2 regions of the Klenkia sesuvii genome follow, and region 2 is predicted to be linked to the other one. Evidence: riboswitches for the same ligand, from Rfam matches in the RefSeq annotation. Region 2 holds a riboswitch; the other holds the start of a gene.

Region 1 (14,663 bases), on a different contig from region 2:
TGCACCAAGGTGCCGGAGGTGATGAGGGTCTGCGAGCCCAGCAACGCCAGGGCCGGTGCCGGGTTGCCGGTGGTCGACCCGGTCTCGCCGTCGTGGGTGGCGGTGACCGCACCCGAGGAGGCGGGGCTGCCGCCGAGCAGGGTGATGGACGCCGCGGTGGCCGAGGCCGAGGCCGTGTCGGCCGAGGCCGGCGCCGCCCCCAGGACGACGAGCGCGGTCGCCAGGGCGGTCACCGTCCCGGCGCGGCGACGGAGGTCGGTGAGGGTCACGGGTGCTGCTCCAGGTCGCTCGGGTGCTCGGGTGCGGGGGCGGTGGGGGCCGGCGGGCGCTGGGCGGCGGGCGGGGCGGCCGGCCGCGAGGTCAGCACCGGGGACAGCCGTTCGGTGGCCGGTCCCGCGGGGTCGACCGGAGCCGGTGCCGCCGGGGCCGCCGGGGGAGCCGGTGCCGCCGGGGCCGCCGGGGCGGCCGGGGGCGCAGCGGTCACCGGGGTCGTCCGGGCCGCGGGCACGGTGGGGCGCGGGCGCCGCCCGCCCGGGAGGAGGGGCTGCGCCGCCGTGGGGGGCTCGACCGGGGGCGCGGCAGGGGGGGCGGCGAACACCAGCCGGCCGGTCGACGGCTCGGCCAGCGTCGTCCGGCCGGTGGGCCGGGCATCCCCTTCGGAGACCGGCGGGCCGACGTCGAGCACCCACCCCGCCGCCGGGGGCGGTTCGGCGAACAGCGACCGCTCCCCGGCGTCGGGGGCCCGGCCCGGCGCGGGCAGGTCGAACCGGCCCGACCCGGCCGAGCCGGTGCGGGGCGTCTTCTTCCAGTCCCGGCGTCCGCGCAGGATGCGGACGAAGGCCCACCAGACCGCCACCTGGAGCAGGTAGGCGTAGGCCACGTTGAGCAGCCCGAGCGCGACGGCGCGCCGGCGGCTCACCGACCCGCCGCTGCGCACGCGGTAGACCGGCCCCCAGACCACGTGCGGCAGGACGCCGAACAGCGCGGCGAGCGGCACGAGACCCCAGGCGCCCGCGGCCCACCAGTCGCCGACGCCGTCGCCGGTGGTGGTCATGTAGTGGACCTGCACCGCCACGGCCGCCGGGAAGACGATCGAGCCCAGCAGCTGCGACCAGGGCACCCACAGGTAGTAGGCGATCTCCAGCGCGCCGGGCAGGCTGACCCGGGGCGAGCAGATGATCGGCCAGAGGTAGCGCATGCACTGCATGCCGCCCTGGGCCCAGCGGCTGCGCTGCCGCAGCAGCGCGCCGACCCGCGGCAGCCCGGTCTGCGCCACGAACGTCTCGTCGCAGTACTCGGTGCGGGCACCGGTGAGCAGCACGTGCAGGCCGAGCTCGAAGTCCTCGAGCAGGGCGCCGTGCCACGGCGTGCCGAACTCCTCGGCGATGCGGTCCAGGGCCGACATGCGGGTGAACTGGCCGTTGCCGCCCATCCCGACGCTGCCGGTGCGTCGCCGCAGGCTCTGCATCGCCGCGATGGGGCCGGTGAACTCCAGGTCCTGCAGCTGCACCAGCCAGGAGTCACGACGCCGGGCCGGGACGTCGTCGAGGGCGACGAGGGCGGCCAGGTCGGCGGCGGCCAGCCCGTCGACGTCGTCGGTCACCCGCACCTGCACCTGCACCGCCGCCACCCGCGGGTCGACCAGGTAGCCGCAGATGACGTCGGGGGCCAGCCGCTCGAGCCGGGCATCGGCGTCCAGGACGCCGACCACGACGCGGTGCCGGTCGGCCCCGGCCGGCAGCGCGGCGTCGATGGCCCGCCAGGCCGCGTTCAGCGCCGCCCCCTTGCCGCGGCGGGCGTCCGGGAGCCGGCGGGTGACCACCCGCAGCTGCGGGAACTGCTCGCCCAGGTCGGCCAGGACGCCGGGCGTGAGGTCGGTGGAGCCGTCGTCGACGACCCAGAGCGTGACCTCGGGGAAGGTCGCGAGCAGGTGCCGCACGGTGCCGCCGACCACCAGCTCCTCGTCGAGGCAGGGCACGACGAAGTGGAAGTCGTAGCCGGCGCGGCTGCCCGGGATGCCGTCGGCGCGGGCGAGGAAGGGCCGCATGATGAACACCACGTAGAGCAGGAAGGCCACGCAGAGCAGGAACGCGGTGGTGTTGAGCGCGGCCAGCGCCAGGTTGTCGGCGTTCACCGCAGGGGCTCGAGGTCGAGCGGGTCGGGCCGGGCGGAGGGGTAGGTGCCGCGCAGCAGCACGAGCAGGAAACAGGTGCCGGCCACCACGAGGCCCAGCGTGCTCACCGCGGTGCCCACCAGCACGTGGGTGCGGGCGTAGCCGACCTCGGGCCCCCAGGTGACCATGCCGGCGGTGATGGCCAGCATCCGCGCCTGGTTGACCGCCAGGATCACCAGGACGGCGGTGCCCAGCGAGGCGATCGCCCGCAGCGCCGGGATGCGCCGCACGGCCAGCAGCACCGTGGTGGCCGCGACGAAGGGCAGCAGCAGGAACGCCGCAGTGCACCCGACGGTGACGTCGATGCCGGTGGCCTGCCCGTCGACGCTGAACAGCACCGAGCGTCCCAGCTGGCGGGCGTCCTCGACCCCGACCAGGCGGGCGAGGGGCACCGCGGCCGCGGCCTCCCAGCGTTGCAGCCGGTCGGCCTCGACCAGCATCAGCACCAGGGTCAGCACGCCGCCGGCCACCATGCCGGGGCGCACGAGTCCGACGTCGGCGGTGCGGTCGGTCTCGGTCGACAGCAGCCAGGTGTCGGGGACGCCCGCGGTCATCGGCCTCGCCCCGCCTGCTCCCGGCGAGCGGCGACGAGCGCGTTCTCGGCCCGGGCCCACGTGGTCGCGATCGGCTCCAGCCCGGCCCGCATGGTGTGCGCGGTCGCCGTCGTGAACCCGGCACCCTCCAGCCGCGCCTGCACCAGGCCGGCCGTGCGCGTGACCTGCGAGGTCTGCAGCCCACCCGCGAGGATGCCCAGCTGGCGCGGGCCCACCCGGGCCAGCTGCACGTCGCCGGCGGCCTCGCGGGCCACCGCCACCGCTCGCCGCAGCGACCGCACGGTGCGCACGACACCGAGGTCGACCAGCGCCAGCCCCACCGGGTCGCCGACCGGGGTGGACAGCTGCTCCTCGGTGGCCAGCAGCGACGCCCAGCCCCGCCGGTTGGGCAGGCGGGTGACGTCGTCCTGGCTGCCCAGGCTGCGCTCGAAGCTCTCCTGCCGGCGCCCGACCAGGGCGGCGATGTCGGCGCTCAACGACGCCTGCAGCGCGGCGGCCTGCACCGTCAGCAGCTCGGTCCAGTTGCGGTCGGCGGTCTCCAGCGGCTGGGCGCTCAGCCCGGCCAGCGAGCCCAGCTGCCGCCCGTCGGGGGCCACCAGGGCGATGCCGAGGTAGCCGTGCAGACCCCAGCCGTCGGCGATCCGCCGGAGGTCCGGTGCGGGGTCGGCGCCCAGGTCGCGGATGGCGACCGCCTGCGGGCCGGTGAGCAGGTGGTGGCACAGCGACCGGTCGCGGGCGACGGGGGTGCCCGCGGTGTACTGGGCCGCCCGGCTGCTGGCCCAGGCCGCACCCGGCGCGGTCGCGCGGGCGGTTCGCTGGACGGCCAGCCCGGTCCAGGTGTCCTCGGTCAGGCGGGTGACGGTCCACGCGTCGACCCCGCCCAGCGTGCCGAGCAGCGAGAGCGCGGCATCGGCCCCGGGCAGGGTGCCGCGCGACCACACGGCGGCCCGGTCGGGCAGCGCGGGCCCGCCGACGCGCGTGTCGAGCACCTGCACCGACGGGGCGATGGCGAACTCGTCGGCCCAGCCCCCGGCGCCCCGCACCGGGGCCTCCACCTGCCGCACCACCACGCCACCCACTTCCAGCTACTTCTGTTCCGGATCGTCATCCCCCTTATCGGCAGGACGGCGGGGCGTGCGACCCCCCGGGACGGGGCTCAGCCGGCGGCCGTCGCGGCCCGCACCCGGAGCAGCGCGTCCTCGGCCCGCCACCAGGTACCCACCGCACCCTCCAGCGGGTCGCGCAGCGCCCACCCGCTGGTCGCGGTGTAGCCGGCCGCGCGCAGCGCCGCCTGCGCAGTCGCGGCGACCTCGGCCGGGTCGGCGTCGCCCGGGCCGCCGGCCACCACCCCGAACTGCCGGCCGCTGACCCGGCTCACGCCCAGGTCGCCGAGCGCCTCGCGCAGCACGTCCCCGGCCCGACGCACCCCGCGCACCGTGCGCACGAGGCCGACGTCCAGGAGCACGACGGACATGTCCTCACCCAGCCGACCGGCCCGGACGCCCTCCTCCTGCAGGAACAGCCCCCACCCGCGCCGGTCGGGCAGACCGGTCACGCCGTCGGCGCTGGCGCGGGCGCGGTCGTGCGCCGCGCGCCGCTCGTCGGCCGCGGCCTCCAGAGCCGACGTGAGCCGGCGACCCAGATCCGCCGCGGCCACCGCCAGCCGGGTGGCGAAGCGGTCGGCGTCGACGTCGTCGCGGGCGTCGGAGGAGTAGCCGTACACGCTCCCCAGCCGCCGCCCGTCGGGCCCGAGCAGCGCCGCCCCGCCGTAGGCGGACACCCCGTACCGCTCCGCGACGGAGCGCAGCGCCGGGTCGGCGTGCTGGTGCAGGTCGCGCTCGACCACCGGCCAGTGGTCGACCAGCAGGTGGTGGCAGGCGGTGTGCTCCACGGGGAGCACCCGCCCGACCGAGGTCGCCCGCCCCCCGGAGCGGGCCGCCAGGCCGGTCCAGGTGCGGTCGGTCATCCGGCTGACGACCGCCGCCTCGTACCCGTGGCCCGCGGCGAGGTCGTCGACGACGTCCTCAGCTGCCGCGGCGAAGGCCGCCGCCCGGCCGACCCCGTGCACCGGTGCCACCGCACCCGCAGACCGACGTCCCGACCGCCCGAACACGTCCATCGATCCCTCCCGCACCCAGAACGGAACCATTCCGTCCGAATGTGTTCTGGATCGGCAGCCGCCCGGGCGACTTGAGCCGACCGGGCACCCCCTCCGGGGGACCGGGTGCTCAGGCGATGAGGCCGGCCTGCCGCAGCGACCGCAGGGAGGGCTCGACGCGGTGGGTCGGACCGACCACCGGCGCCAACGGGTCGAGGGTCTTGAGCCCCTCGCCGGTGTTGAGGACGACGGTCTCGGCCGCGGGGTCCAGCAGCCCAACCTCCACCAGCTGGCGCAGCACGGCGGTGGTGACCCCGCCCGCGGTCTCGGCGAACACCCCGGTGGTACGGGCGAGGTCGCGGATGCCGGCCACGATCTCCTCGTCGCCCACCCGGCCGACCGACCCACCGGTGCGGCGGATCGCGTCGAGGGCGTAGGGGCCGTCGGCGGGGTTGCCGATGTTGAGCGATTTGGCGATGCCGGTGGGCTTGACGGGCTTGACGACGTCCCAGCCGTTCTCGAACGCGGTGGCGATCGGGTCGCAGCCGGCCGACTGCGCGCCGAACACCTTCCACGGCGTGTCGGCGACGATGCCGGCGGCCACCAGCTCCTTCCAGGCCTTGTCGACCTTGGTGAGCAGCGAGCCCGACGCCATGGGGATGACCACCTGGGCCGGGATGCGCCAGCCCAGCTGCTCGGCGATCTCGTAGCCGACGGTCTTGGAGCCCTCGGCGTAGTAGGGCCGGACGTTCTGGTTGACGAACGCGGCGTCCTCGAACTCGTCGGTCTCGGCCAGCTCGCTGGTCAGCCGGTTGACCTCGTCGTAGGAGCCCTCGACCGCGACGAGGGCCTGGCCGTACACCGCCGACTGCACGATCTTGCCCGGCTCGAGGTCGCTGGGCACGAAGACGTAGGAGGGCAGGCCGTTGCGCGCGGCGTGCGCGGCCACCGAGTTGGCCAGGTTGCCGGTCGAGGCGCAGGCGATCTTCGTGTAGCCGAAGCCCTTGGCCGCCGTGGCGGCCAGGCTCACCACGCGGTCCTTGAACGAGTGGGTGGGGTTGGCCGAGTCGTCCTTCACCCACAGCGGGGCGGTGAAGCCCAGCTCGTCGCCGAGGCGCTGGGCGCGCACCAGCGGGGTCATGCCCGGGTCCAGGCTGACCCGCTGGGCGGGGTCCTGGCCGGTCGGCAGCAGCGGGGCGTAGCGCCAGATGTTCTGCGGCCCGGCCTCGATCTGCGCACGGGTGACCGCACGCATGAGCTCGGGGTCGTAGTCGACCTCCAGCGGGCCGAAGCACTCGGCGCAGGCGTGCTCGGCGATCAGGCCGAAGGTCGCCCCGCAGTTGCGGCACACCAGGCCGCGGGCGGGGTTGGCCGGGATCCCCGACGGGGCCGGGGTGTGAGCGGGAGCGGTCAGGGTCATGCGACGACTACCTCCTCATCTTCCCTGCGACGGGGTCGTCGACCGCGCAGGACGGATGGGGCACCTGCTGCTCGCGCAGTGGTTGCCGGGGCTTCATCGGGCCGTGTCCCTCTGCCCCTCTGGATGAGTGGAACGTCGAGAGCCTACTGCAGGATGGGCCACATGCCCGTCGCCATCGTCTACACCGACCTCGACGGCACGATGGTCGGCCCGCGCGGGTCGTTCGTGCACACCGCCGACGGCGAGCTGACCACCGAGCCCTGGACGGCGCTGCTCGAGCTGCACCGGGCCGGGGTCCCGCTGGTGCTGGTGTCGGGCCGCACGCACGCCCAGCTGCTGGAGGCCGGCCGGGTGTTCGCCGTCGACGGGTCGATCGCCGAGCTGGGGTCGCTGGTCAGCTGGGCCGGCGGGCGCGAGACCCACCTGCTCACCGGCGAGCTGCCGCAGGAGTTCGCCGGCCGCGCGCCGGTCGAGGTCATGGCGGAGCTCGGCGTGGTCGACGCGGTGGTGGCCACCTGGCCCGGCCGGGTCGAGTGGCACGCCCCGTGGTCGAGCACCCACGTCGGCGACGCGATGCTGCGCGGCCGGCTCGACACCGCGGAGGTCGACGCCTGGCTGTCCGAGCAGGGCTGGGGCTGGCTCACCCTCAAGGACAACGGCCGGGTGCCGCGCACCCCGCGGGTGACCCTGGCGGTCGAGGGCGACCCGCACGTCTACCACCTCATGCCGCGCGGCATCGGCAAGGGCCACGCCATCGCCTGGGACCTCGCGCGCCGCGGCCTCGACCCGGCCGACGCCGTCGCGGTGGGCGACTCGGTGAGCGACCTGGAGATGGCCGACGCCGTCGGCCGGCTGTTCGTCACCGCCAACGGCGCCGCCGTCCCCGGCATGGCCGACGCCGTCGCCGCGCTGCCGAACGTGACCGCCACGGACGGCGCGATGGGCCTCGGCTGGGCCGAGGCCGTGCGGGCGTCCCTCTAGGAGGTGACGTCGCGGCGGGCGAAGTGCCGGAAGGCCAGCACGGTGAACAGCGCCGCGTAGAGCAGCGACTGGATGACGCCGCGGTAGAGGTCACCGCTGTCGACCGGGGTCTGCAGCAGGTCGGTCCAGGCGAACTCCTCCGCGGTCGGGAAGTAGTCCCGGACGGCGCCGAGCTGCTCGACCTGGTCGAGGATGGCGAACACGAACATCGTGAACACCGACCCGCCGACGGCGGCCAGCGGCGCGTCGGTGACGGTCGAGAGCCAGAACGCCAGGGTGCCGACGACGAGCAGGTGGACGGCGAGGTAGCCGACCATCCCGGCCAGCCGCAGCAGGCCCTCGCCCTGGTCGATGCCGATGCCGATCGGGGTCTGGATGTCGGCGAACCCGAAGGCGATCCCCCCGGCCAGGACGGCGACCAGCGTCACGGTCAGCAACGCGGAGACGCTGAGCACGAACGCCGCCGCCCACTTCTGCCGCAGCAACCGCATGCGCGGCACCGGGGTGGCCAGGGCGTAGCGCAGGGACCCCCACTGCGCCTCGCTGGCCACGGTGTCGCCGAAGAAGAGGGCGTAGACCACGACCAGGAAGAAGGAGGTGGTGGCGAACAGCACGAACAGCGTGAAGTTCAGCCCCGACGCAGTGGCCACGTCCACCAGGTTCAGCCGGCCGTTGGCCTGCGCGTCCTCCGAGGCCCCCAGCTGCAGCGCGGCGATGAGCACCAGCGGCAGAGCGACCATGAGGGCGAAGACCCCGATGGTGCGGCGGCGCTTGAACTGCCGGCGCAGCTCCACCGACAGCCGCAGGGTGCGCTCGGGCCGGTACCCGGCGACGGCGCCGGTGGTCTGCACGGTGCTCATGACTCCCCCACCAGCGACAGGAACGCGTCCTCCAGGCGACGACGCGGGGTGACCTGCTCGACCCCGACGCCGGCCTCGACCAGCGCGGCGACGGCCTGGGCGCGGCCCAGGTCGCCGAGCTCGACGACCAGCCCCTCGTCGGCCCGCTCGACCGCGGCACCCAGCCCGGTGAGCACCTGCTCGGCCCGCTGCGGGTCGCCCTCGACGACCAGCAGCACCGCTCCCCCGGTGCCGATGATCTCCTCGACGGTGCCCTCGGCGACCTTCTGGCCCTTGGCCATCACGACGACGTGCGAGCAGGTCTGCTCGATCTCGGCCAGCAGGTGGCTGGAGACGATGACCGTGCGGCCGGTGGCCGCGTAGTCCTGCAGCACCTGCCGCATCGCATGGATCTGCGGCGGGTCCAGCCCGTTGGTCGGTTCGTCGAGCACCAGCAGGTCGGGCAGGCCGAGCATCCCCTGGGCGATGGCCACCCGCTGCCGCATGCCCTGGGAGTAGGAGCGCACCCGCTTGTCCAGCGCCTTCCCGAGGCCGGCGATTTCGATCGCCTCGTCCAGGTGCGCGTCGGCCAGCGGCCGGCCGGTCGCCGCCCAGTACAGCTCGAGGTTGTCCCGACCCGACAGGTGCGGCTGCAGGCCGGTGCCCTCGACGAACGACCCCAGCCGGGACAGCACCGGTGCGCCCGGCGTCGCCGGGTGGCCGAAGACCGAGATGGTGCCCTCGGTGGGCCGGATCAGACCCATCAGCATGCGCAGCGAGGTGGTCTTCCCGGCCCCGTTGGGGCCCAGCAGGCCGAGCACCTGACCGCGGCGCACCTCGAACGACAGGTCCCGGACGGCGGTGAACCCGTCCTTGTAGCTCTTCGTGACACCGGTGAACCGCAGCGGCACGTCCTCGCCGTCGGGCTCGACCACCGAGAGCTGCCGGCGCCGGCGGGCGCCCCACAGCTTCGCCACGACCACCCCGCCGACGGCCAGCGCGGCCAGCACGCCGAGCAGCACCCACCACCGCGTCGCACCCGTGGCGCTCTGCACGCTGCCGGTGACGGTGGGCGCGGCGACCGCGGCACCGTCGGCCAGCCCCACCGCGTACACCGACGACTCGGCGGGGGCGGCGAAGGCCTGGTCGGTGGAGGACACCAGCACGCGCATGGTGTGCCCGGCCTCGAAGCGGTGCACGATGCCCGGCAGCGTCACCTCGACCTCGGTGGGCGCGGTCGGGTCGGTCGACAGCCCGGTCAACGACAGCGGCGCGACCAGGCCCGCGGGCAGGGTCTGCGCGCCGTCGGCCGCGACGTCGTAGAGCTTGGCGAACAGCGTCGCCGTGCCCGTCGGGGAGGACACGGTCAGCGTCACGGTCGAGGCGCCCACGACGTCGACCGCGTCGTCCAGCGGCTCGGAGTCGAAGGCGGCGAACTGGCCGGGGATCTCCACCGTCGTCCCGCCGAGCGCGGCGGTCACGGCACCGAGGCCGGGCACGGTGGTGATGGCCGCCGGGTTGCCGCCGGGCGGGGTGACGACCGGGGAGGTGGTGCCCGACAGCGGGACGGCGACCCGCTGCACGGGGTCACCGGTCAGCCCCGGGTAGGCCGCTGCCGTCTCGGTCTGCCCGCCACCGCGCACGCTGCCGGCGGCCGCGCTGACCCCGGTGGGCACGGGGAAGGTGAACCCGGTGCCCGGGTCGGCGCCCTCGCCCCGCAGGTGGACGTCGAACCAGCCGGCGACCAGGTCGCGCAGGTCGGCGGTGTCGCCCTCCGAGGCGCTGGCGTCGTGGCCGCCGTCGTACCAGACGACCCTCACCGGGGTGCCGTTCGCCGCGATGCCGCGGGCGTTGGCGTCGGCCTGCCCGAGGCCGAAGAGGGAGTCCTTCGTGCCCTGCACCAGCAGGGTGGGTGCGGTGATGCGATCGAGCACACCAGCCGGGGACGACCGGTCAAGCACCGTGGCGATCTCGGGGGTGAGCGTGCCGCTGGCCGCAGCCGCCTGGTACGCGGCGCAGACCTCGGCCCGGAACCGGCCGCAGGTCAAGGCCTGCTCGACGGCCGCGGAGTCCAGCGTCGAGGGGTCGACGTCGGGGAGCGCGCCCCCGGACCCCGCGGTGGCCCCACCGGTCAGCGAGGCCAGCAGGCCGTCGCCGGTGGGCACCGACCCGGCCCCGAAGAACAGCCCGGACCACAGCCGCTTGAACACCCCGCTGCCCCCGGTGCTCGGCGTGGCCGCCGGGGTGCTGCCGTCGACGGCGCCGGCCTGGGACGGGAAGAGGGCGGTGGTGAGCGAGTTCCAGGTGATTTGCGGGGCGATCGCGTCGACCCGGTCGTCGTAGGCCGCGCCCAGCAGGGCGAGCGCCCCGCCGTAGCTGGCGCCGGCCACGCCGACCCGCGGGTCGCCGGGGGCGTCCAGCTGCACGTCGTCGCGCGCGGCCAGGACGTCGAGCAGGGTGGACAGGTCGGCCACCTCGTAGCGCGGGTCGTCGAGGCCGATCTGCCCGGTGCTGGCACCGAACCCGCGCGCGGAGTAGGTCAGCACCACGTAGCCGCGGGCCGCCAGGTCGCGGGCGTCGGCGGCCACCGACTGCTTGCTGCCGCCGAACCCGTGGGCCAGGACCACCGCCGGGGCGGGGTCCGCGGCGGTGGCCGAGGCGGGCACGTAGGTGGTGGTGTCCAGCTCGACGGCGTCGGCCCCGGCGCCGGAGGGCACCGTGGCGTCGTCGGTGGCGACGTCCTCGGCGGCGCGGGCCGGGGCGGCCGCGGGGACGGCGACCGGCAGGGCCAGCAGGGCGGCGGCGAGCAGGACGGTGGTGAGGGCCGCGAGCGCCGCACGTGCGCCGGGGCGCGGGCGGGGACGCACGAGCCCGGCGGTGGGACGCACGGCGGGTGAACGGACGGTGGACGGCCTGTGTTCCGCGCCCGGCCGACCTGTGCGTCGACCGTGCCCGGCGGGTCGGCTCAGGGCTGCCAGTTGCCGGTGGCCACGACCACCAGGCCGGGGTCGGGCACGCCGTCGATGTCGAAGAAGCGCTCCGCCGGGCCGCCGGAGATTTCGGGGAACTGGGCCTGCAGCGTGGCCGCGGCCTGCTCCTGGGTGGCGTCCCCGGCGGTGTAGAAGACCGTGGTGGTGGCGATGTCACCGCCGCTGTAGAGCCCGGGCTCGAGCACCTGCCAGCCCCCGGCGGCGAAGGTGCTGCCGATGTCGCCGGCCAGGCCGTTGACGTCGGTGGCGTTGAGGACCGTCACCGGGGCGAACACCGGGACGGCCGGGGTGGTCGGCGCCGCGGTCGTCGGGACCGCCGTGGTCGGCGCCGCCGTGCTGGGTGGCGCCGTGCTGGCCGGCGCGGAGGTCGGGGTGCTCGCGGCCGACTCGTCGCCGCCGGGCCGCTGGAACGCCCAGACGGCGAGCACGACCAACGCGACCACGACCACGACGACCAGGCTCAGCACCAGTCCGCGCGAGGCCCGCCGCCCCTCACCGGGCAGCGGCGGGATCGGGGTGATGCCCTGGCGCCGCTCCTCGCGCCGGCGCACCGCGTCGACCGCCTGCCGCTCGGCCCGGGTGGCGGCCCGGCCGCCGAGCACACCGGTCTCACCGCTGGCCGGCCCGCGGCCGACCGCCGGCCGACCGGCACCGTCGGTACCGGGGTCGGTGCGGGGGTCGGTGCCGGGGTCCGTGCGGGGGTCGGTGCGGGGGTCCGTGCGGGGACCGTCGGCCCCGCGCCGGTCGACGTCGGGGACCTGCCTGGGCGGGACCGGTGGTGGCGGCGGTGGGGTGCTGCGCCGCTCCCCCGACGACGGCACCGCACCCGGGCGGTCGGCGACGCGGCGCTCGGCGCCCGACCAGCCGGCCGAGCCCCCCGGCGCACCGCCCGCGCCCCCGTCGGGCGTGCCGCCGGTCGGGGTCGGCGGCTCGAGCGAGGTCGCCCAGCTGGGCAGCCCCGAGGTGACCGGACCGCGGCCGGCCGGCGGCCGGTTGCCCGGCAGCGGGTCGACCGACGTGCGGGGACCCGACGGCGCCGCGTCGGCGCGCCCGGTGGGAGGTGCGGTGGACTGCTCGGGGGACGGGTCGGCCGAGGCGTCGGGACGCCCTGCGGAAGGGGCGGGGGGCGGCGTCGGCAGGCCCCGGGTGGCCGGCGGTGGGACCGCCGGGGTGCGCGGGACCGCTCGCGGCGGCGTCGGGGGCGGCGGGGCCGCACCCGCTCGGCGGCTCACCGGCGGGGAGGTGTCCTGCCGGCCCGGAGCGGCCGGGATCCCGGCGACGTGGGTGCGCGGCCCGGCCTGGGCGGCGGGCCGGCCGGTGGCACCGGGCTCGACGGCAGGGGTGCGCCCGGACATGGGGTCGGGCCCCGGGGGCAGCAGGCCCTCGCGGCGGCGCTCGGCGCGGCTGCGCCGACCGAGGGTGCTGGCGTGGTCGTCGGCGTGGTCGTCGACGGGGTCGTCGAACGGGTGGCCGCCCTGGTCACCGCCCTGGCCGCTGTCGTCGGGGGTGCCGTCGGGCTCACCGTCCGGTACGCCATGCCTCCCCACGGTGATCGAGACTAGTCGGCGTCAGAGGTCGGTGCCCAGGGTGCGGGCCGAGCGCCGCCGCTGCCGGGTCGCGCGCATGCGCCGCAGCCGACGGACCAGCAGCGGGTCGAGCGCGAGCGCCTCGGGCCGGTCGATGACGCCGTTGAGCACCTGGTAGTAACGGGTCGCCGAGAGCCCGAACTGCTCCTTGATGGCGGCCTCCTTCGACCCGGCGTGGCGCCACCACTGGCGCTCGAAGGCCAACACGTCGCGCTCGCGCCGGGGCAGCCCCGCGGCCGCACCGCCGTCCTGCTCGACGGGCCCGTCGCCGGCCGGACCGGCCGGCCCGGCCTGCCCGGCGGGGTGCTCGGGGTCGGGGGCAGGGAGGGCGTCGCTGCTCATGGGTGGAGTCTCCTGCGTGGGTGGGGGCGGTGGCGAACCGGACGGGGTGCGGGGGCAGGTAGCCCGCCCGAGCCGCCGCTCACAGGCCCGCCGGGGCCGGCACGGGGACGGCCCGCCGGGCCGCGCGGCCGGCCCGCAGGCCGTCCACGGTGAAGATGACCAGTGCGAGCCAGACGACGGAGAAGCCCACCACCCGGGCTGGTGGCATCGGCTCCCCGTTGACGAACACCCCGATGGCCAGCTGCATCAACGGGGTGACGTACTGCAGGAGACCCACGGTGCTCAGCGGGATGCGCCGGGTGGAGGCCGCGAACAGTAGCAGGGGCACCGCGGTGGCGATGCCGGAGCTGGCCAGCAGCAGCAGGTGCCCGGCGCCCGCGTCCTCGAGGGAACCGGCGCCGCGCACCTGCAGCACCACCAGCACGACCAGCGCGGGGAGGACCAGCAGCAGCGTCTCGACGAAGAGGCCGGGCGCGGCCGCGACCCGCACGAGCTTCTTCATGAGCCCGTACGTCGCGAAGGTGCCGGCCAGCAGCAGCGCGATCCACGGTGGGCGGCCGTTGTCCACCGTGAGCACCACGACCGCGACCGCGGCGGTGCCTACGGCCACCCACTGCAGGGCGCGCAGCCGCTCGCCCAGGAACGCCACGCCCAGCAGCACGCTGACCAGCGGGTTGATGAAGTAGCCGAGCGACGTCTCGACGACGTGCCCGGCGTTGACCGCCAGCACGAAGGTCAGCCAGTTGCCGGTGACGAGCACGGCGGCGCCGGCCAGGATGAGCACCGTTGGGCGGTCGGCCAGCGCCTGCCGCACGGCCGGCCACGACCGCAGCGCGGTGAGCAGCAGCGCGACGAAGACGAGGGACCACACGATGCGGTGCGCGACGATCTCGACCCCGCCGGCGGGCTCGAGCAGCGGGAAGTACAGCGGGAAGGCGCCCCACAGCCCGTAGGCGGCCAGCCCCAGCAGGACGCCGGTGCGCCGATCGCTCATGCCGGGAACAGTAGGGCCGCGCACCGACAGTTCCGCGGGGCGGTAGGGACGACGAGAGGACCCCGCGCGTGGACGTGGCACCCCTGCTGGCGCTGGCCGTCGCGGCGGTGGCGGTCACCGCGGTGGCCCGCCGGCTGGGCTGGCAGGCACCGCTGCTGCTCGTGCTGGTGGGCTTCGCGGCCAGCTTCGTGCCCGGGGTGCCCGAGTTCGCCATCGACGGCGACCTCGTGGGTGGGCCGGCTCTGGGTCACGCCAGCGCGAGCACGACCCCCAGCGCCGCCCCGGCCAGCAGCAGTCCGACCATCGCCAGCACGCGCACGGTGGCGCCGGGGTGCCCGTTGGCCGGGGCGTCGGGTCGGGTGGGCATCCCCCAGACGCCGGCCGCGCCGCGCGGCACCGTGTAGCGCCCCTGCTCCTGGCCGGCCCAGACCGCCCGCCCCACGACGTCGACCACGGCGGGCCCGGCCTTGTGCAGCGCCCGGGACTCGACCGTCACCCCGCCGACGTCGTCGCGCAGCACCACCTGCGTGGCCCGCGCGTTGGCCGTGGACCCGACCGCGGTCAACCGGGCCAGGTCGACGCCCTGCCGGCCCAGCAACCCGGTGCCCTCGAGCACCCGGCCGTCGCAGCGGACCGACCAGACCGTGTCCTGCCAGATGAACCCCATCGCGAGCAGGGCGAGGATG
Region 2 (14,663 bases):
CCTCCGACGACCTGATGGCGGTCTGACATGAGCACGGCAACCACCACCGCGAGCACCACCGGCACCGCCCAGCTGGCCACCTTCTGGCTCGACGGCGACCTCTACGGCGTCGAGGTCGAGCACGTGCAGGAGGTGCTGCGGGCGCAGAAGCTCACCCGGGTGCCCCTGGCCCCGCCGGCCGTGGCCGGCCTGATCAACCTGCGCGGCCAGGTGGTCACCGCCATCGAGCTGCGTGAGCGCCTGGGCCGCCCGGCCCGCGGCGACGACGCCGAGAGCGTGGTCATCGTCGTCCGCATGCACGGCGAGGCCGTCAGCTTCCTCGTCGACGGCATCGCCGACGTCGTGCACGTCGACGCGGCAGACTTCGAGCAGCCGCCGGACACCCTCGACGGTCGGGCCCGCGAGCTCATCCGCGGCGCCTACAAGCTCGACGGCCGGCTCCTGCTCGCCCTCGACGTCGCCCGCGCCGTCGGCACCTGATCCCGTCGTTCTCGCTCACCGGACAACCGAGGTCATCCACCATGGCGCTCTCCGCCCCACGCGGGCTGACGAACATGTCCATCTCACGCAAGATCCTCGCCTGCGTATCCGTCGCGGTGCTGGCCGGTGTGGCCGTCGCCGGGGTGGGTGCGGTTGCCTTGGACGGCGCCGCCGAACGGGCGGACACCAGTTACCGGGAGAACATCCAGGGCCTGGTGCAGGCCGAGGAGATGCGCACCCAGCTGCTGAGCCTGCAGCTCAACCAGACGGCCGCGCTCTTGCCCAATGACGATGCTGCCAACCAGCAGGCACTCGTGGACGGCGCGAGCACCGCGGCCGCCGCCTTCACCGCGGCCGGCCAGAGCTACCTGGACACCGCTCGGGCGGCTGCGCAGGTCGACCGGGCGACAGCGGCGCTCGAGGACTACGACGCCTGGTCGACCTCCCTGTCTGCGACCACCGATGCCTACACCGCCGGGGACATCCCCCGCGCGACCGCCGCGTACACCGACGCCCAGGCGTCGCTCGCTCGGTTGACGAACGGGCTGGACGACCTGGTCGCCGCCGAGGTCGGTGCAGTTCGCCGGGCCGCGCAGGCCGCGCAGGACGACAGCTCCTCGGCTCGGGCCGCCTTGCTGATCGCGCTCGTCCTGGGATCGCTGCTCGCCCTGGGTGCGGGTTGGGCGGTGGCCCGGGGCGTCCGGCGCAGCCTGCTCGCCGTCGAGCACGTCGTCGCCGGCCTGGCCGAGGGTGATCTCACTCGGCCGACCGGCCTCGACCAGCGTGACGAGGTGGGCCGGATGGCCACCGCGCTGGACGCGGCGCAGCACAACCTCCGTGCGCTGATGGCGTCGGTGGTGAGCTCGGCGGATGCGGTGGCGGCCTCCAGCGAGGAGTTGTCGGCGTCGGCGGCGCAGATCTCGGCGTCGTCGGAGGAGACCAGCGTGCAGTCGGGCGTGGTGTCGGGTGCCGCGGACGAGGTGTCGCGCAGCGTGGCGACGGTGGCGGCGGGTGCGGAGGAGATGAGCGCCTCGATCCGGGAGATCGCCCAGAACGCCAACGAGGCCGCCCGAGTGGCCGCGGGTGCGGTGAGCGAGGCGGAGGCGACGAACCAGACGATCCAGAAGCTGGGTCTGTCGAGCAAGGAGATCGGGGACGTGGTGAAGGTGATCACCAGCATCGCCGAGCAGACGAACCTGCTGGCGCTCAACGCCACGATCGAGGCCGCCCGGGCCGGTGAGGCGGGCAAGGGGTTCGCGGTGGTCGCGAACGAGGTGAAGGAGTTGGCGCAGGAGACGGCGCGGGCGACGGAGGACATCGCGCGTCGGGTGGAGGCGATCCAGGCCGACACCGGTGGTGCGGTGGCTGCGATCGGTCGGATCGGTGAGGTGATCGGGCAGATCAACGACTACCAGCTGACCATCGCCAGCGCGGTGGAGGAGCAGACGGCGACCACCAATGAGATGTCGCGCAGCGTGGCTGAGGCCGCGGGTGGGACGACGGAGATCGCCGCGAACATCACTGGGGTCTCCACGGCGGCGACCTCCACCACCCAGGCGCTGTCCCAGACCCGGGTGGCCGTCGACGAGCTGTCGCGCATGGCTGCCGACCTGCGCACCAGCGTCTCCACCTTCACCTACTGATCGACGCGGGGGGAGGGGCAGCCCTCCCCCCGCGTCGCACCACTTCCAGGACCGGGGTCCCACGTGCCGTACTCGTTGGTCAGCGCCGCCACGCTCGGCTTCGACCTGGTCCGCCTGCCCGGGGGCCCCGACGTCGCCACCGTCCTGCTGGCCGGCCTCGGCGCCGGGCCCGAGCACCTGCAGCAGTGGGCCGCCCATCACCCGGTGGTGAGCGGCTCGACCGCCCAACGCCACCGGTGGAGCGACCGGGCCGCCCGCATCCGTGAGGTGGCCGCCACCGGGGTGGTCGACCTCCGGTCGGCCCAGGCCCACCCCGAGGCCCGCACCGAAGCCCTCGTGGCGCTGCTCGAGCAGGGCACCATCGGGGATGCTGCGTCCCTGGAACGGCTGCTGAGGGAGGACGTCCTGGGCCCCGAGTCGGGGTCCGCCGTCGAGGTCGGCGCCGACGTGCGCGAGCTGGCCGCCGACGTGCTGGCCGACGCCGCCGTGGCCGGCTGGGCCGCCGCGGCGGTCGCCGACCGCGACCGCAGGGCCGTCACGGCGCTGGTCGACCGGGTCGGCCCCGTGCCGCCACCGGACCTCGGCCCGGCCGGGGACGCCCTGCTGGAGCTGACCGACACCGTGGCCGGCTTCGACGAGCTGCGCCGCGGCCGCTGGCGGGTGGCCGTCGACGAGGTCCGGGAGGCCCGTCGCTCGTGGGCCGCGGCCATGCACGGCGCCGCCTGGGCCGCGCACGTCTCGGGCCGCACCCGGGCCCTGGGGGCGGCGCAGCTGCTGGCCGTCGGCGCCTTCCGGGCCGCCGGCTTCACCCCCGGCGACGGCGCCCGCGGGGTGTGGAACGCCTTCTCCGGCGTCGTGCAGGGGGTGGCCATGACCGACCTCCTCGACGGCGCCGCGCTCGATCAGCTGCTGCTGCCCTGGCTGCTGGCCGAGGGGACCCACCCCACCGGGGTGCACCCCACCACCAGCTAGCCCGCCCGGCTCAACCCCGACCCCCTCCGTGCCGATGACCACACCACTGCCCGCCCCTTGGCCGGCACCAGCAGAGAGCAGGATGCCGTGCCCCCGATCCGCGTGATGGTGGTCGACGACTCGATCGTGGTCCGCAAGATCGTCACCGACGTCCTCGCCGAGGACCCCGCCATCGAGGTGGTGGGCACGGCCGTGAACGGCAAGGTCGCCCTGGCCAAGGTCGACGCGCTGCGCCCGGACCTCATCACGATGGACATCGAGATGCCGGAGATGAACGGCATCCAGACCGTCGCGGCGATCCGGAAGTCGGGACGACGCACCCCGATCATCATGTTCTCCACGCTGACCGAGCGCGGCGCCACCGCCACCCTCGACGCCCTGGCCGCCGGCGCCGACGACTACGTCACCAAGCCGGCCAACGTCGGCAGCGTGCAGCAGTCCAAGGAGAGCGTGCGGGAGCAGCTCATCCCGCGGATCAAGGTGCTCACCGGTCGGCCGCTCACCCCGGCCGCCGCCCCGCGTGCCCTCGTCCCCCCGCCGGCACCGTCCCCCCGCGGCGCCCGCAAGACCCCGGCGGTCCTGGTCATCGGCTCCTCGACCGGCGGGCCCGACGCCCTCACCAAGGTCATCCCGCGGCTGCCGCGGGACTACCCGCTGCCGGTGCTGGTCGTGCAGCACATGCCCCCGGTCTTCACCAAGCAGTTCGCCGGCCGGCTGGACCGGCTGAGCGCGCTCTCCGTCGTCGAGGCCACCGCGGGCGTCCCGATCACCCCCGGCACGGTGCACATCGCCCCCGGTGACTTCCACCTGACCGTCGCCCCCGGTGCCGGGGTCCGCCGCACCGCGCTGGACCAGGCCGCCCCGGAGAACTTCTGCCGGCCCGCCGTCGACGTGCTCTTCCGCTCGGCCGCCGCGGCCTACGACGGCGCGGTGCTGGCCGTCGTCCTCACCGGCATGGGTTCGGACGGCAAGCTCGGCACCGGCCAGATCCGGGCTGCCGGCGGCACCGTCGTCGCCCAGGACCAGGCGACCTCCGTCGTCTGGGGCATGCCCGGCGCCGTCACCCAGGCCGGGCACGCCGACGAGGTCGTACCGCTCGACCGGGTCGCCGAGTCGATCCTCCGCCTCACCGCCCCCCGCCCCTCGACCCTGGTCGGAGCCCGCCCATGACCACCGCACTGGCCACGTCCGGCTTCGACTGGGTCTGCCAGCTCGTCCGCCGGGAGTCGGCGATCGTCCTCGCGCCGGGCAAGGAGTACCTGGTCGAGGCCCGGCTCATGCCGCTGGCCCGGCAGATGGGCCTGCCCGGGGTCGGCGAGCTCGTCGACCGGGTGCGGGCCCGACCCGACCCGGCCGCCGTCCGCAGCATCGTCGAGGCCCTCACCACGAACGAGACCTCGTGGTTCCGCGACGGCGACCCGTTCACGACCCTCACCAGCACGGTGGTGCCGGCCCTGCAGGCCGCCCGCCGGCCCACCGAGGAGATCAAGATCTGGTCGGCGGCCTGCTCCAGCGGGCAGGAGGCCTACACGATCGGCATGCTGCTGGCCGACGCGCTGCCCAACGCGACCAGCCGGGTCAAGATCACCGCGACCGACATCTCGCGGTCGATGGTGGAGCGCACCCGGGCCGGCCGGTTCAGCCAGCTCGAGGTCAACCGCGGCCTGCCCGCCCCGATGCTGATCCGGCACTTCCAGCGGGTCGGCCCCGAGTGGGAGATCGCCCCCGCGCTGCGCCAGATGGTGACCGCCAGCGAGCTGAACCTCGCCGGACCGCTGCCCCGGCTCGGTCCCTTCGACGTGGTCTACCTGCGCAACGTGCTCATCTACTTCGACCCGTCGACCAAGCGCGACATCCTGCGCAAGGTCCGGCAGGTCATGCGCCCCGACGGCTGGCTCTTCCTGGGCGCAGCCGAGACGACCTTGGGTGTCGACGACACCTGGGAGCGGGTCCCCTGCGGCCGCGGCTCCGCCTACCGACCGATGAAGGGGAACTGACATGCGAGCGCTGGTGATCGACGACTCCCGCGCCATGCGCCGGATCGTCGCCTCGATCCTGGAGGGGTTCGGGTACGAGACCCGCCCCGCCGGGCACGGCCGGGAAGCCCTGGACGTGCTCGAGGAGGGCTGGGTCCCCGACCTGGCCTGCATCGACTGGAACATGCCGGTCATGGACGGGCTCCAGTTCGTCTCCGTCGTGCGTGCCAACCCGGCCTGGCGGTCGGTCACGCTCATGATGGTCACCACCGAGAGCGAGCACGGCCAGATCGTCAAGGCCCTGGCCGCCGGGGCCCACGAGTACGTCATCAAGCCGTTCACCGCCGACGCCATCGGCGACAAGCTGTCGCTGCTGGGCCTGATGCCCACCGGGGTGCCGGCATGACCGCCACCATCGCCGCGCTCATCACGCCGGAGACGGTCACCGAGGTGGCCGGCGAGGTGTGGAGCGCCATGGTCGGCACGGACGAGGTGCTCGTGCCCGTCGGCGCCGAGGTCCCCGCCGGCCTGAGCGCCTGGGTCACCGTCACCGGCCCGTGGAACGGCGCCGTCGTGCTGACCTGCAGCGTGTCGGCCACCGAGGACCTCGCCCGCGCGGTGCTGCAGCTCGGCCCCGACGAGACGCCCGACGACGGCGACGTCGACGACGTCCTCCGCGAGCTGGCCAACATCCTCGGCGGCAACGTCAAGTCCCTCCTGCCCGGCCCCTCCTCGCTGGGCCTGCCGGAGACCGGCACCCCGCCGGCTGCCCGCCCGGGCAGCTCGACGGTCGCCGTCAGCTGGCGCGGCCACCCCCTCGCCATCACCATCCAGGGCGCCCCTGGGCAGAACCAGCAGGCGCCCGTGTTCACCACGGAGGTCACCCAGTGAAGATCCTCGTCGCCGACGACAGCCGTGTGATGCGGCAGATCGTCGTCCGCACGCTCCGCCAGGCCGGCTACGACGACGTCGACGTCGTCGAGGCCGAGGACGGGGCCGACTGCCTGGCCAAGGTCGGCACGGAGTCGCCGGACCTGGTCCTGTCGGACTGGAACATGCCGAACATGCTGGGCATCGACTGCCTGCGTGCGCTGCGGGCCCAGGGCTCCTCGGTGCCCTTCGGCTTCGTCACCTCGGAGGGTTCGCCCGAGATGCGCGACGAGGCCGCCGCGGCCGGCGCCCTGTTCCTCATCGCCAAGCCGTTCACCGCGGACACCTTCCGCGACGCGCTGGACCCGGTGCTGGCGTGAGCGCCCCGGTCGCGACCTCGCTGCCGAGCAACAAGGCCGTGCTGGACCTGCTCCAGGGGCTGCTCGGCCGGGACATCACGGTGGGGCCGGGTGCCCCGGTCACCCCGTCGGCGTCGCGGCCGGCGGCGGTCGCCTCCTACGTCGACCCCTCGTACGGGCTCAACGCGATCATCCTGGTCGACCTGCCGCTGTCGGCGTGGTGCGCCGGGGCCCTGGCCCTGCTCCCCAAGGGCGGGTGCGAGGACTCCGTCGAGGAGGGCGAGCTCACCGACATGCAGGTGGAGGTGCTGCACGAGGTGGTCAACGTCGCCGCGTCGCTGTTCAACGCCGGCGGGGTGCTGCACTCCAAGCTGGACAAGCTCTACGCCCCGGGCGAGGCCCTGCCGGCCGACCTGGGCGGGCTGACCGCCTCCACCAACCGCGTCGACCTCGACGTCACCGTGGCCGGCTACGGCAAGGGATCGCTGTCGATCATCCTGGCCTGACGCACGCTCGAGCAGCACGCACGGCCCCCGGACGGCATCCGGGTCGACGTGTCGAGGGCCCGAGGACCCCTCGGCGATCTCGCGTGAGCTCGACGGGCTGGTGGGCACCGTGCGGGTCTCATCGCTAGCAGATGGGCGTGTCAAACGGTAGCTGGTACTTCGGGTAACGGGCACCTACGGTGCTCGGCATGCCTGAGCTGACCCGCCGCAGCGTCCTCGCCGGCTCCGCCGCTGCCGGCCTCACCCTGCTCGCCTCCCGGGGAGTCGCCTCCGCCGCACCGCGGCGGGTGCCGACCACCCGGGAGGAGCACCGGGTGGTGGTGGTCGGGTCGGGGTTCGGCGGCGGCGTGACCGCGCTGCGGTTCGCCCAGGCCGGCATCCCGGTGCTCGTGCTGGAGCGGGGCAAGCGGTGGGTCGCGGGGCCGGGCCTGGACACCTTCCCCAGCTTCCGCACCGGCCTCGACGAGCGGATCGCCTGGAAGAACAGCCTGGCTGCACCGCTGGCCGGCCCGCTCAACTCGGTGCACGCACTGCTGGGGCTCATCGGGCCCGGTGGCAACCCGCTCGGCCTGCCCTCGCCGCTGGCCGGCCCGCACCTGGGCCTGCTCGAGCGGGTGGCCGGCAACGGCATGGACATCATGTGCGCCGCCGGGGTCGGCGGCGGGTCGCTGGCCTACCAGGGCATGAGCCTGCAGCCCACCCGACCGCTGTTCGAGGCGACCATGCCCGCCGGGCTCGACTACGACGAGCTCGACCGGGTGCACTACCCGCGCGTCGCCCAGATGCTGCGGCTGGCCACTGCGCCGGACTCCATCGTGGAGACGCCCAACTACACGACGCCGCGCACCTTCGCGCGGCGCACGCAGGCGGCCGGGTACGCGGTGGAGAAGGTGCCTATGCCGCTGGACTGGAGCTACGCCCAGCGCGAGCTGGACGGGGAGATGCCGCCGTCGATGTCCAACGGCGACTGCGGCTTCGGGGTGAACAACGGCGGCAAGAACTCCGTCGACGTCACCTACCTGGCCCAGGCCGAGGCCACCGGTCGGGTCACGGTGGCCGCCCAGCACGAGGTCACCGACGTCGTCCGGCTCGGCGACGGGCGCTGGCAGCTCTTGGTCGATCGGCTGGCGTTGGACGGCACCGTCCTCGAGCACAAGGTCGTCACGACCACCGCGCTGGTCATGGCGGCCGGGACGGCGGGCACGGTGCGGCTGCTCATGCGCGCCCAGCAGCGTGGTGGCATCCCCGACCTGCCCGACGGCCTGGGCGAGGGGTGGGGCTCCAACGGTGACCGGATCTGCGTGTGGCTGGGCCCTGGCGAGGAGCTGACCATGCCGCAAGGCGGGCCGGTCGTGTACTGCAGCAAGGAGTGGGACGACCCGGCCACCGCCAACACGATCATCCAGGCCTCGATCCCGCCGCTGCCGCAGGTGCCGGTCACCATGGTCGTGGGGTACGGGATCAGCGAGGGTCGTGGCCGTTTCCGCTGGGACCACCTGCGCGACGACGCCGTCCTGGACTGGTCGCCGTTCGCCGACGCCCGGCTCGCGACCCGCATCCGCACCCGCATGGCCGAGATCACGGGCCCGGGCGCGCTCGTCCTGGACACCACCACCCCTGCCCCCTCGACCTGGCACCCCCTCGGCGGGGCGGCCATGGGGTCGGTGTGCGACCTGGAGGGTCGGGTGGCGGGGCAGCGGGGGCTCTACGTGCTCGACGGTGCGCTCATCCCCGGCAACACCGCAGCCTGCAACCCCTCGCTGACCATCGCCGCTGTCGTCGAGCGGGCCACCGACCGACTGCTGGCCACCGACGCCGGGACGGTCTTCTAGTCGGCGAGCAGCTCCCGCACCAGGCCGCCGACGGCGTCGACCTCGACCAGGAACCCGTCGTGGCCGTACGGGCTGGCGATCACGCGCAGGGGCACACCGAGGGCGTCGGCCACCCGCCGCTGCTCGGCGATGCGGTACAGCCGGTCGGAGTCGACGCCGGCCACCAGGCAGCGGGCGGTCACCCGGGCCAGGGCCGCCTCGACCCCACCGCGGCCGCGCCCGACGTCCCAGGTGTTCATGGCCTGCGTCAGCACCGTGTAGCTGCGCGGGTCGAACCGGGCGGTCAGCTTGTCCGCGTGGTGCTGCAGGTAGCTGGCCACCGCGAAGCGGCCGTCGTCCTGCACGTCGTTGCCGAAGCGGGTGCCCAGCTCGAACGCGCTGCGGTAGGTGAGGTGCGCGATGCGGCGGGCGATGCCCAGACCGGCGACCGGGTCGGCGGCGATCGCGGCCTGCTGGGTGGTCTGGGTGCCGATCTGGTCGGCGGTGGCCACCGGCCCGGAGGCCAGGAAGAGCAGCCGCTCCACCTGGGCCGGCCGCGACACCGCCCACTCCAGGGCCCGCATCCCGCCCATCGAGCCGCCCAGCACCGCGGCCCACCGGTCGATGCCGAGCGCCGCGGCGAGCCGGGCCTCGACCTCGACCTGGTCGGCGATGGTGACCTCGGGGAACCGGTCGCCCCAGGGGGCGCCGTCCGGGGCCGGGGACGCCGGACCGGTCGTCCCCTGGCAGCCGCCCAGCACGTTGGCGCACACGACGAACTGGCCGGCCAGCGGCCCGGCCAGTCCCTCCCACCAGCCGGGGGTGGGGTGGCCGGGGCCGGCGGCGCCGAGCAGGTGGCTGTCCCCGGTCAGCGCGTGCTCGACCAGCACCGCGGGGTCGCCGGGGGAGCCCCACGTCTCGTAGGCCACCCGGACGGCGGGCAGCGACCCGCCCCGCTCCAGGTCGAGCCGGCCGAGGTCGACGAACCGGCGGTCGCCGGGCGGGTCCCCCTCCCGCCAGGCGCCCGCCACCTCAGGCGCTCTTCGCCGCGCGGAAGCCCGCCTCGAGGTCGGCCAGGATGTCCTCGATCCCCTCGAGACCCACGGCCAGGCGCACCAGGCCCGGGGTCACACCGGTGGTGAGCTGCTCCTCGGGGGTCAGCTGGGAGTGGGTGGTCGAGGCCGGGTGGATGACCAGGCTGCGCACGTCACCGATGTTGGCCACGTGGCTGTGCAGCTCGAGGGCCTCCACGAACGCCTTGCCGGCGTCGACGCCGCCGGCGATCTCGAAGGCGAGCACGGCGCCGGGGCCCTTCGGGGCGTACTTCGTCGCGGCGGCGTGCCAGGGGGAGGAGGGCAGGCCGGCGTAGTGCACCGACTCCACCTCGTCGCGGGCCTCGAGCCACTCCGCGACGGCCTGGGCGTTGGCCACGTGCCGGTCCAGCCGCAGCGACAGCGTCTCGATGCCCTGCACGACCAGGAAGGCGTTGAACGGGCTGATCGCGGGGCCCAGGTCGCGCAGCAGCTGCACCCGGGCCTTGAGGGCGTAGGCCGGCGCACCCAGGTCGGCGTAGACCACACCGTGGTAGGTGGGGTCGGCGGTGGTGAACATCGGGTGCTTGCCGGCGGTCCAGTCGAAGTTGCCGCTGTCGACGACGACCCCGGCCACGGCGGTGCCGTGCCCGCCCAGGTACTTCGTGGCCGAGTGCACGACGACGTCGGCGCCGAACTCGATCGGCCGGATCAGGTACGGCGTGGCGATGGTGTTGTCCACGATCAGCGGGACGCCGTTGCGGTGCGCGACCTCGCTGACCGCGGAGATGTCCAGGACGTCGCCCTTCGGGTTGCCGATGGTCTCGGCGTAGAAGGCGCGGGTGTTGTCCTGCACGAGCGACTGCCAGGCCTGCGGGTCGTCGGGGTCCTCGACGAAGGACACCGTGATGCCGAGCTTGGGCAGCGAGTGGTGCAGCAGGTTGTAGGTGCCGCCGTACAGGCTGGCGGAGGCGACGACGTGGTCGCCGGCCTCGGCCAGGTTGAGGATCGACAGCGTCTCCGCGGCCTGGCCGCTGGCCACCGCGAGGGCCGCGACGCCGCCCTCGAGGGAGGCCACGCGCTGCTCCAGCGCGTCCTGCGTCGGGTTCATGATGCGGGTGTAGATGTTGCCCATCTCGGCGAGGGCGAACAGGTCCGCGGCGTGCTGGGAGTCGCGGAACTGGTAGCTGGTGGTCGCGTAGATCGGCAGCGCGCGGGCCCCGGTGGTGGGGTCGGGGCTGGTGCCGGCGTGGATCTGCCGGGTCTCGAAGCTCCAGGATTCGCTCATGTGCGCCGTCCTCCTCGGTGTCGGGAGGGCCCGGGCGCTCGGGCACTCCGTCGCTTGCGCGCCCGGCGGGTGCCGGGCACACCGGCTCTTCCCCTGGAGCACCGCAGACGGAGTAGCGGTTGCCGGGCAGCCAGCCAGGTGCTTGTCGCTGCCTCTCGTGAGCCAGGTCCGATGGTAGGGGTGCCCGGCCCGGGTGTCACCGCAGGGTGGTCGTGTGCCCCAGTTCGGCGACCAGCTGCTCGATCTCGGGCCGGTCGACGGCCCGGACGACGACCAACGGGTAGGCGTCGGAGTCCTCGTCGAGGTGGAGCAGGCACAGCCCCGCGGGGGCCAGCACCCGGTCGGCGGCGCGCACCGCGGTCGGCACGTCGCCGTCGGTGTCGGTGACCGGGCCGAGGTCCAGGGGCGCGCCGTCCAGGCGCGCGTCCCGCACCCGGGGGACGCCGGCCAGTGCGTCGGCCAGCTCCGACCCCTGGTCCTGCCGGTCCAGGTAGGCCAGCGCGCCGGCGTCGTCGAGGCCGTCGAGCAGGCTGGTCCACGGGTCGGCCGGCGGGTCCTCGAGGGTGGCCTGCACGCTCGGCCACAGCTCGGGGTCGTCGTCCAGGAGGGCGCAGAGGCGACGCCAGCGGGTCATGGTCACGTCGTCGACAGCCACCCGGACGACGCTAGCCCCGCTCAGGCCGGGACGGCGACCGCACCGGTGGCCGAGCCGGCCAGCGCGGCGTAGCGGCCGCCGGCGGCGACCAGCTCGTCGTGGGTGCCCTGCTCGACGACCCGCCCGTGCGACAGGACGGCGATCGCGTCGGCGTCGCGCACCGTCGACAGCCGGTGGGCGATCGTGATGGTCGTGCGGCCGCGGGCGACCTCGTCCAGCGCCGCCTGCACGGCCCGCTCGGTCTCGTTGTCCAGCGCGCTGGTGGCCTCGTCGAGCACCAGCACCCGCGGGTCGCGCAGCAGGGTGCGGGCGATGGCCAGCCGCTGCTTCTCCCCGCCGGAGAACCGGTGCCCGCGGGCGCCGACCACGGTGTCGTAGCCGTCGGGCAGTGCCGCGACGACGTCGTGCACCTGGGCCCGGCGGGCGGCGTCCTCCACCTCGGCGTCGGTGGCGTCGGGTCGGGCGTAGCGCAGGTTCTCGCGCACGGTGGTGTGCAGCAGGTAGGTCTCCTGGCTCACCACGCCGACCACCCGGGCGAGCTCGGCCAGGGGGAGGTCGCGGACGTCGACGCCGTCGATGGTGACCCGGCCGGTGGTGACGTCGTTGAGCCGGCTCACCAGCGAGGCGAGCGTGGACTTGCCCGAGCCGGTCTCGCCGACGAGCGCCAGGGTGCTGCCGGCCGGCACCACGAGGTCGACGTCGGACAGGGCGGGCCGGCCGCCGTCGTAGCTGAACCCGACGTGCTCCAACCGCACCTCGCCGCGGGCCACGCCCAGCGTGCGGGGTCGCACCGGGTCGGCGATGTCGACGGGCAGGTCGAGGTACTCGAAGACCCGGCTGAACAGCGCCATCGAGGTGATGAGCTGACCGCCGACGTCGAGCAGCCCCATGAGCGGCCGGAAGAGCGTGCCCTGCAGGGCGGTGAACGCGACGAGGGTACCGATGGTCATGCCGCCGGAGGTCGCCGGCAGGCCCGCGAAGAGGTAGATCAGTGCCGGGATGCCGGCGAACACGATGCTCATCGTGGCCATGCGCCAGCGGCCTGCCAGCTGCGAGCGCACCTCGAGGCCGACCAGCTCCTGGGAGGTGGCGGCGAAGCGGGCCGACTGCGCCGGGCCGGTGCCCAGCGTCTTGCCCAGCTGGACGCCCGAGATCGACAGGCCCTCCTCGACCTGGGTCTGCATGTCGGCCATGCGGGCCTGCCGGGCGGCGGTGACCTCGCGGCGCATGAGGGCGACCTTGCGGGTCAGCCAGACCGCCGGGGGGAGGACGACGAGGGACAGCAGCGAGAGCCGCCAGCTCAGCGCGGCCATGGCGACCACGGTGCCGACGACGGTGGTGGCGTTGGCGGCCAGGCTGGTGGCGGTGGTGGTGACCACCGACTGCATCGACCCGATGTCGTTGGTGAGCCGCGACTGCACCTCGCCCCCGCGGGTGCGGGTGAAGAAGCCGAGCGACTGGCGCTGCAGGTGGCTGAAGACCGCCGTCCGCAGGCTGTGCATGACCCGCTGGCCGACGGTGGTGGACAACCAGGTCTGGACGACGCCGAGCAGGGCGGTGGTGGCGACGACGGCGACCATGCCGGCGACGCACCAGGCCAGGAGGGCGACGTCCTGCTGGGGGAGCGCGTCGTCGATGACGGTGCGCACGAGGAACGGGGTGGCCAGGGCGACGGTGGAGCTGGCGACGATGAGCGCCACCACGGTGCCGACCTGGAGCCGGTAGGGGGCGAAGAGCCCCACGACGCGTCGCAGGGGCACGGGTGAGCGCTGGAGCTGGGTCCTGTCGGCCGGGTCGGGCCGGGTGCCGGGGCGTGGCATGCACGTCTCCCTCTCTGCCGGTGCTGATGCTGAGGTTACCTCACGGTGAGGCAACCTCGCTGCCTGCGCTACCATTCCCGGGTGGCCGGACCCGAGCCCGACGATGTCGGCGAGCTGCTCCTGCGGGCGGCCCGCACGCTGCGCGGGCGGTGGCGCGAGGTGCTCGAGCCCTGGGAGCTGTCGCCGCACCACGCCCGCGCCCTGCTGGTCGTCGCGCGGGCGCAGGGGATGCGGCCGTCCGAGCTCGCCGCGGCGCTGCACATCGCCCCGCGGTCGGCCACGGAGGTGGTCGACGCCCTCGTCGCGCGCGACCTGGTGGCGCGGGTGCCCGACCCGGCCGACCGGCGGGCCGTGCGGGTGGAGCTGACCGAGCAGGGCCAGCAGGTGCAGGCCGAGGTGCACGCCGCGCGCCGCGCCGACACGCAGGCCGTGCTGGCCCGGCTGCCCGCCGACGAGCGGGCCGAGCTCGCCCGGTTGCTGCGACGCCTGCTCGCCGACGGCTGACCCACGGGGGACCCACAGGAACGGATGGCACCCTGGGGGCATGAACCTCGGTGCCCCGGAGATCGCGCTCATCGTGCTGGCGGTGTTCGTGCTGTTCGGCTACAAGAAGCTGCCCGACGCCACCCGCTCGCTGGGCCGCTCGCTGCGGATCTTCAAGGGCGAGATGAAGGGCATGACCGACGACGAGCGCACGCCCGCCGAGCCAGCGGACCGTTCGGCGCCGGCGCTCGCGGTCCCGGACGCCGGGGTGGTCCGTCCCGAGCAGCTGGGCCCCGAGGCGCTGGAGGTCGCCGCCGTCGAGGCCGAGGCCGCCGCGCTCGAGGCCCGCGCCCGCGCTGCCCGCGCCCGCGCCGATGCCGCCCACCGCACCGCCTGACCGCCCGGGCCGCCCGGCCCGCCGCCGCCCGGCCCGCGCCGCGGACTCCGGCAGTGCAGGGATTCTGTGGCCCTGCAGCGGCACAGGATCCCTGCACCGCGGGAGTCTGGGCTGCGGGGGCGGGGCGCGCGGCGGGCTTGAGAGGGTGACGGCGTGCGCGCGCTGGTGTTCGAGGAGTTCGGTGGCCCGCTGACCGTCCGCGAGGTGGCCGACCCGACCCCCGGGCCCGACGGCGTCGTCGTCACGGTGGGGGCCACCGGCGTGTGCCGCAGCGACTGGCACGCCTGGTCGGGCCACGACCCGGACGTCGTCCTGCCGCACGTGCCCGGCCACGAGTTCGCCGGCACCGTCGCCGCGGTCGGCGACCGGGTG

What was found. Region 2 has a riboswitch for S-adenosylmethionine ahead of TEK04_RS18995 (bifunctional o-acetylhomoserine/o-acetylserine sulfhydrylase). Riboswitches for the same ligand answer to the same signal wherever they lie in the genome.
Region 1: linked by a shared signal. The riboswitch ahead of thrC (threonine synthase) and the one ahead of TEK04_RS18995 (bifunctional o-acetylhomoserine/o-acetylserine sulfhydrylase) in region 2 are both predicted to bind S-adenosylmethionine.

Annotation. Positions count from the first base shown of each region.
Region 1 covers NZ_JBAPLU010000021.1:23,404-38,066, forward strand. The annotation lists gene TEK04_RS17225 (choice-of-anchor P family protein) at 1-269, opposite strand, end outside; gene TEK04_RS17230 (glycosyltransferase family 2 protein) at 266-2,134, opposite strand; gene TEK04_RS17235 (archaeosortase/exosortase family protein) at 2,131-2,727, opposite strand; gene TEK04_RS17240 (GAF domain-containing protein) at 2,724-3,797, opposite strand; gene TEK04_RS17245 (nucleotidyl cyclase domain-containing protein) at 3,884-4,804, opposite strand; gene thrC (threonine synthase) at 4,956-6,245, opposite strand; SAM riboswitch class I at 6,258-6,375, opposite strand; gene TEK04_RS17255 (HAD family hydrolase) at 6,408-7,226, shown strand; gene TEK04_RS17260 (ABC transporter permease) at 7,223-8,086, opposite strand; gene TEK04_RS17265 (alpha/beta fold hydrolase) at 8,083-10,953, opposite strand; gene TEK04_RS17270 (LytR C-terminal domain-containing protein) at 11,031-12,602, opposite strand; gene TEK04_RS17275 (DUF3263 domain-containing protein) at 12,624-12,983, opposite strand; gene rarD (EamA family transporter RarD) at 13,063-13,977, opposite strand; gene TEK04_RS17285 (hypothetical protein) at 14,225-14,663, opposite strand, start outside.
Region 2 covers NZ_JBAPLU010000027.1:4,530-19,192, forward strand. The annotation lists gene TEK04_RS18935 (chemotaxis protein CheA) at 1-26, shown strand, start outside; gene TEK04_RS18940 (chemotaxis protein CheW) at 28-480, shown strand; gene TEK04_RS18945 (methyl-accepting chemotaxis protein) at 555-2,123, shown strand; gene TEK04_RS18950 (hypothetical protein) at 2,187-3,095, shown strand; gene TEK04_RS18955 (protein-glutamate methylesterase/protein-glutamine glutaminase) at 3,183-4,265, shown strand; gene TEK04_RS18960 (CheR family methyltransferase) at 4,262-5,092, shown strand; gene TEK04_RS18965 (response regulator) at 5,094-5,477, shown strand; gene TEK04_RS18970 (chemotaxis protein CheX) at 5,474-5,962, shown strand; gene TEK04_RS18975 (response regulator) at 5,959-6,321, shown strand; gene TEK04_RS18980 (hypothetical protein) at 6,318-6,806, shown strand; gene TEK04_RS18985 (GMC oxidoreductase) at 6,995-8,638, shown strand; gene metX (homoserine O-acetyltransferase MetX) at 8,635-9,648, opposite strand; gene TEK04_RS18995 (bifunctional o-acetylhomoserine/o-acetylserine sulfhydrylase) at 9,650-10,936, opposite strand; SAM riboswitch class IV at 10,982-11,099, opposite strand; gene TEK04_RS19000 (DUF6630 family protein) at 11,133-11,591, opposite strand; gene TEK04_RS19005 (ABC transporter ATP-binding protein) at 11,612-13,411, opposite strand; gene TEK04_RS19010 (MarR family winged helix-turn-helix transcriptional regulator) at 13,493-13,915, shown strand; gene tatA (Sec-independent protein translocase subunit TatA) at 13,956-14,291, shown strand; gene TEK04_RS19020 (alcohol dehydrogenase catalytic domain-containing protein) at 14,445-14,663, shown strand, end outside.